Linked DNA regions of Leptothrix cholodnii SP-6. The main gene of each other region encodes a partner of the protein of the gene in region 2 in a complex. Links are inferred from orthologs where the notes say so. Each region holds a gene or a part of one and is shown on either strand. Other genes may lie near its edges. The genes, in order: tldD and pmbA.

Evidence for each region.
Region 1: the proteins of pmbA (region 2) and tldD are in contact, whole or in part, in a solved structure (PDB 5NJ9), measured with the Escherichia coli proteins. The link is inferred for Leptothrix cholodnii SP-6 from one-to-one orthologs.

What each region holds. Positions count from the first base shown.
Region 1 is NC_010524.1:1,001,707-1,004,971, reverse strand. The notes cover bases 279-3,228. They hold tldD (metalloprotease TldD), read right to left. Parts: upstream 2,511-3,228; coding sequence 1,047-2,510; downstream 279-1,046. Other genes in these bases: LCHO_RS23625 (DUF5666 domain-containing protein), read right to left, coding at 2,673-3,228; LCHO_RS04700 (3-deoxy-7-phosphoheptulonate synthase), read right to left, coding at 279-794. Also shown: more of LCHO_RS04700, read right to left, coding at 1-278; more of LCHO_RS23625, read right to left, coding at 3,229-3,265. UniProt on the Escherichia coli protein: Metalloprotease involved in CcdA degradation. Suppresses the inhibitory activity of the carbon storage regulator (CsrA).
Region 2 is NC_010524.1:1,307,486-1,310,770, forward strand. What follows is about bases 65-3,034. They hold pmbA (metalloprotease PmbA), read left to right. Parts: upstream 65-822; coding sequence 823-2,247; downstream 2,248-3,034. Other genes in these bases: yjgA (ribosome biogenesis factor YjgA), read right to left, coding at 65-618; LCHO_RS06110 (TRAP transporter substrate-binding protein), read left to right, coding at 2,367-3,034. Outside these bases: more of yjgA, read right to left, coding at 1-64; more of LCHO_RS06110, read left to right, coding at 3,035-3,285.

The DNA.
Region 1 (3,265 bases), 310 kb from region 2 along the record:
ACACTCTCGGCGTCGTAGTTGGGCGCCTTGCCACCGCGCAGGATGACGTGGCAATCCTTGTTGCCGCGGGTCTCGACGATCGACACCTGGCCGTTCTTGTGCACCGACAGGAAATGGTGCGCGCCGGCGGCAGCCTGGATCGCATCGGTGGCGATCTTGATGTTGCCGTCGGTGCCGTTCTTGAAGCCGATCGGCGCCGACAGGCCCGAGGCCAGTTCGCGGTGCACCTGGCTCTCGGTGGTGCGCGCGCCGATCGCGCCCCAGGCGATCAGATCGCCGATGTACTGCGGGCTGATGGTGTCGAGGAACTCGCTGCCGGCGGGCATGCCCAGGCGGTTGATGTCGAGCAGCAGCTGACGCGCGATGCGCAGGCCCTCGTCGATGCGGTAGCTCTCATCGAGGTACGGGTCGTTGATCAGGCCCTTCCAGCCGACCGTGGTGCGCGGTTTCTCGAAGTACACGCGCATCACCACCTCCAGCGTGCCGGCGTATTTCTGGCGCAACGGCAGCAGGCGGCGGGCGTATTCGAGCGCGGCGGCGGGGTCGTGGATCGAGCACGGGCCGATGATCACCAGCAGGCGGTCGTCGCGGCCATGCAGGATCTCGCGGATGGTGTGGCGGGTCTGGCCGATCAGGGTCTCGACCGGCGTTCCGCTGATCGGGAAGAAGCGGATCAGGTGTTCGGGGGGAGGCAATGGCACCACGTCAACAATCCTTTCGTCATCGGTCTGCGAGGTCTTGTCCACGGGTGCAGGCCAATGATCGGCGGCGTGGGGGCTGTGCTTGGCGTTCATGTGCGGGTCCAGGTCAGTTGAAAACGGAAAGAACGAATCGACGAGGCAAAAAAAAACCGCCGGGGCATCCGGCGGTCTTTGAAGGTGTCTGGCGTGCTGTCTTGCGTACGCTCAGGCCTCTCCTCCGCCGGTGCGGTGCGAGAACCAAAAGTACGAAAAGAAGAACGCAAAACGAGACATGAGCTGGAATCTAGCACGGCGCCCTGACGATGCCATCGGGGGTGCCCCGATGCTGTGGCGCCCGTGCCGCACTCAGGCCGTGCCGCCGACGGTGATGCCGTCGATGCGCAGCGTCGGCTGGCCCACGCCCACCGGCACGCTCTGGCCGTCCTTGCCGCAGGTACCCACGCCCGGGTCGAGCGCCATGTCGTTGCCGATCATCGACACCCGCATCATCGCCTCGGGGCCGTTGCCGATCAGCGTCGCGCCCTTGACCGGGTAGAGGATCTTGCCCTTCTCGACCCAATACGCTTCGCTGGCCGAGAACACGAACTTGCCGCTCGTGATGTCGACCTGGCCGCCGCCGAAGTTGCTGGCGTAGAGGCCGCGGTCGATGCTGGCGATGATCTCCTCGGGCGTCTTGTCGCCGGCCAGCATGTAGGTGTTGGTCATGCGCGGCATCGGCACATGGGCGTAGCTCTCGCGCCGGCCGTTGCCGGTGGGCGCGGTCTTCATCAGGCGGGCGTTGAGCGAGTCCTGGATGTAGCCCTTGAGGATGCCGTCCTCGATCAGCACGTTGCGCTGCGTGGCGTGGCCCTCGTCGTCGACGTTGAGCGAGCCGCGGCGATCGGCGATGGTGCCGTCGTCGAGCACCGTCACGCCCTTGGCTGCCACGCGCTGGCCGATGCGGCCGGAGAAGGTGCTCGAACCCTTGCGGTTGAAGTCGCCTTCCAGCCCGTGGCCGACCGCCTCGTGCAGCAGGATGCCGGGCCAGCCCGAACCCAGCACCACCGTCATCTCGCCGGCCGGCGCGGGGCGGCTCTCGAGGTTGGTGAGCGCGGCGTGCACCGCCAGGTCGACGTAGCGCGACATCACGTCGTCCTGGAAATAGCCGAAGCCGAAGCGCCCGCCGCCACCCGACGAACCGACCTCGCGGCGGCCGTTCTGCTCGGCGATCACCGTGACCGACAGGCGCACCAGCGGGCGCACGTCGGCGGCCAGCGTGCCGTCGGCGCGTGCCACCAGCACCACGTCGTACTCGGCGGCCAGACCGGCCATCACCTGCACCACGCGCGGGTCCTTGGCGCGGGCGAGTTTCTCGACCCGCTCCAGCAGCGCCACCTTCTGCGCGCTGTCGAGCGTGGCAATCGGGTCCATGTTGGCGTAGAGCGTGCGACTGCCGGCCACCTGCTGCGGCACATCCAGCTTGACGCGCCGGCTCAGGCCGGCCGAGGCGATGGTGCGCACGGTGCGTGCGGCATCGAGCAAGGCGGCCTCGGAGATGTCGTCCGAATAGGCAAACGCCGTCTTCTCGCCCACCACGGCACGCACGCCCACGCCCTGGTCGATGCTGAAGCTGCCGCTCTTGACGATGCCCTCTTCCAGGCTCCAGCCCTCGCTGCGGGTGTACTGGAAGTAGAGGTCGGCATCGTCGACCTTGTGGGCCGCGACCGTGTTGAGCGCCTGCGTGAGGCTGGCATCGGTCAGACCGAAGGGCTCCAGCAGCAGTTGACGGGCTGTGACCAGGCGTTCGAGGGTGGGTTCGCGGGAAATCATGGCTTCATTCTAGGCAGCGGGCCCGGGTGGCGCAGGCAAAAAAAACCCCACGACAAAGCGTGGGGGTGTGAGGCCAGCTCGGGGGGCTTGCCGGCACTCGAAACGGTTCTGCCTGCCGGCCCCGAAGGACCGGAACGAGCGAGACCGCAACCGGGGAGAAACTCAGTCGTCGCGCTTGATGCGCGTGGCGATCAGGCGGCCCGTGGTGCGGTCGATGTTGCCCTTGATCTCCAGGATGCTGTTGCCGATGTCCGCAGCCGTGGCACGGTCGAAGTCGCCGGCATCGAATTCGACGACCAACGGATCGGTGTTGGCCTTGGACACCGTGAACGTCGTCGCCGTGACGGCCGATACCTCGTTGGGCCGCACGTGGAACTCGCGCTCGGCCTCGTCGCTGAGTTCGACCTTGGTTGCCACCAGTTGACCGGCGTCGTTGATCGAGCCCTTGACCTCGACGACGCTCGTGGTGGTCGCCAGTCCGTCGTAGGTGGCGCCGTCATCGAACTCGACGGCGGGGCTGTCTGCGACGATCACGTCGACGCCGTTGATCACCAGCACCGTGCTGGTAGCACCGACGGTGGCCGACTCGACATAACCCTGGACCTCGACACGCGAGCGGCCACGCTGATCGAGCGCTCGGCTGCGCTGCGACTTGATCTCGACGACGTCCCAGCCGCCCACCGGACGATCTGCCGCTGGCGTGATCCGCACCCGTACAAAGGGGTTCGTGCCGGTCGGCACGGTGAGGCCCGCCA
Region 2 (3,285 bases):
GGTGGCCGCGCGTTCGGCCGCCGCGAGCGTGCTGCGCACATGCTGGAACAGATCGCGGTAGGCCCGGCCCTTGCGCTCGGTCGGGCCGTCGTGCGGCAGCGCCACGTGGGCCTGCTCTTCCTTGCGGGCGTTGCGGATCAGCGCGCGCAGCGCCTGGCTGTCGGTCTGCGGGTGGGCGGCCAGCCATTCGGTCAGCGCGCCGTCGTCGCGCACCAGACGGTCGCGCCAGCGTTCGGCCTCGTGCAGCGCCAGCGTCTCGCGTGCGCCAGGCACGCGGAACGACGCCACCGCCTCGCGCAGCGGCTCCGGGTCGATCAATCGCATGATCTTGCCGACGTACTGCAACTGCCGGCGCTTGCCTTCGTGCGAGCGGGTGCGGCGCATCTCCTCGAGCGCATCGCGCAGCCGCTCGGGCATGTCGATCGCGGCCAGGCGCTGCGGCGGCAGCTCCAGCAGGTCGCGGCCGAGGGCCTGCAGATCGTGCGATTCCTTCTTCAGCCGGGTCTTGCTGGGGCGCTCGCCTTCGTCGCCGAACGCGTCCGCGTGGTCGCCGCTGTCGCCGTTGTCGCGGGGGTCGGGATGGCCCGACTCGGGGTCTGGAATGTCTTGGGGTCGCATGGTGAGTGGGGCGGCGCGCCCGGCCGTAAGGGCGGCGCGCCGGCCTGAAAGCTGCGCAGGGGTGCGACGGCTATGATACGAGCGACCCTTTCAAAGGCCCTTTTGCAGACCCGGGCGCAGCCCTGCCGAGCGGCCCTCAGGCCGCCTCCAGACGCACCGGGCAGCCACTTTCGCGGCCCCGTCCGCGAGCCACCCCGAGCGTCCATGACCACCCTCGACAGCGCCGCTTCTTCGTCCTCGTCCTCGTCCGCGTCGACGTCCAACACCACTTCGAGCCAGGGTTTCGCCTACAGCCGCGAGCAGTTCCAGCAACTGGTCGAAGACTCGCTGGCGCTGGCCCGCGAGCTCGGTGCCAGCGACGCCGGTGTCGAGGTCTCCGAAGGCGCCGGACTGTCGGTGTCGGTGCGCAAGGGCGAGATCGAGAACGTCGAGCGCAACCGCGACAAGGCGATCGGCGTGACGGTCTACATCGGCCAGCGCCGCGGCAACGCCAGCACCTCCGATTTCGCCCCCGCCGCCTTGCGCCAGACCGTGCAGGCGGCCTACGACATCGCCCGCTTCACCGCCGAGGACAGCGCCGCCGGCCTGCCCGACGCCGCCGACCTGGCGCTGGGTGACGCCGCGGTGCGTGACCTCGGGCTGTTCCATCCTTGGGCGATCGACGCCCAGACCGCCAGCGAGATCGCGCTGCGCTGCGAGGCCGCGGCGCTGTCGGTCGACAAGCGCATCACCAATTCCGAGGGCGCGGCGGTGTCGGCCCAGCAGTCGCACTTCTTTGCCGGCAACAGCCGTGGTTTCCGCGGCGGCTATTCGAGTTCGCGCCATTCGCTGTCGGTCTCGCCGATCGCCGGGCGCGGCCGCGACATGCAGCGCGACGCCTGGTACAGCTCGATGCGCGATGCGCTCGACCTGAGCTCGCCCGAATCGGTCGGCCGCTACGCCGCCGAGCGGGCGCTGTCGCGCCTGAAGTCGCGCAAGATCAAGACCTGCGAGGTGCCGGTGCTGTTCGAGGCGCCGGTGGCCGCCGGCCTGCTGGGTGCCTACGTCAACGGCACCAGCGGCGGCTCGCTCTACCGCAAGGCGAGCTTCCTGCAGGACAGCCTCGGCCAGGCGATCTTCCCGAGCCACATCGACGTGCGCGAGGATCCGCACATCCCCAAGGGCAAGGGCAGCGCGCCGTTCGACGACGAAGGCGTGCTGACGCGCGCGCGCACCGTGGTCGAGGCCGGCGTCACGCTCGGTTATTTCCTGTCGAGCTATTCGGCGCGCAAGCTCGGCATGCACACCACCGGCCACGCCGGCGGCTCGCAGAACCTGACGCTGACCAGCCGCCTGACGCGTCGCGGCGACGACCTGCCGGCGATGCTGCGCAAGCTGCACCGCGGCCTGTTCGTGGTCGAGCTGATGGGCCAGGGCGTCAACTACGTGACGGGCGACTACTCGCGTGGCGCGGCGGGTTTCTGGGTCGAGAACGGCGAGATCGCCTTCCCGGTCGAGGAGATCACCATCGCCGGCAATCTGCGCGACATGCTGGCCCGGATCGTCGCGGTCGGCGCCGACACCTACAACGCCGGCAGCAAGACGATGGGCTCGGTGCTGGTCGAGCGCATGACCATCGCCGGGCACTGAGCCGTTGCACTTTCACCTACGCAGTCTTGCGCAGGGGAAAGCACCCGGCCGGGTGGCCGATGGTGTTTTCTAGAATCATTCGATACGTTCCCCCCCCCGACAGGATCAGGAGTCTTTGCATGCAACGTCGTTCCTTCGTTCGCCAGGCCGGTATCGCCGGTGTTCTCGCCGCGGGTGCCGCACCGGCAATCGTCAATGCGCAAGCCAACATCCGCTGGCGCCTGGCGTCGAGCTTCCCGAAGTCGCTGGACACCATCTACGGCGCCGCCGACGAGTTCTCCAAGAAGGTGTCCGAGCTGTCGGGCGGCAAGTTCCAGATCTCGGTGCACAGCGGCGGTGAGCTGATGCCCGCGTTCGGCGTGGTCGACGGCGTCCAGAACGGCACGGTCGAGGTGGCGCACACGGTGCCCTATTACTTCTTCGGCAAGGACGAGACCTTCGCGCTCGGCGCTTGCGTGCCGTTCGGCCTCAACAGCCGTCAGATGACCGCCTGGATGCTCGAAGGCAACGGCCTGAAGCTGATGCGCGAGTTCTACGCGCAATACAACATGATCAACTTCCTGGGCGGCAACACCGGCGCCCAGATGGGCGGCTGGTTCCGCAAGCCGCTGACCTCGATGGCCGACATGAAGGGCCTGAAGTTCCGCATCGGCGGTTTCGCCGGCAAGGTGCTCGAGCGCCTGGGCGGCGTGCCGCAGAACATCCCCGGTGGCGAGATCTACCAGGCGCTCGAAAAGGGCACCATCGACGCGGCCGAATGGATCGGCCCCTATGACGACCAGAAGCTCGGCTTCAACAAGGTGGCGCCTCACTACGCCTATCCGGCCTGGTGGGAAGGCGGCCCGCAGATCGACTTCTTCATCAACCAGAAGGCCTACGGCGCACTGACGCCCGAGTACAAGGCCATCATCGAAGCCGCTTCGATGTACGCACACGTCGACATGCAGGCCAAGTACGACGGCAAGAACCCGGTAGCGCTCAAGCAGCTGGTGGCCGGCGGCAGCAAGCTGTTCCGCACGCCCAAGGACATCATGGACG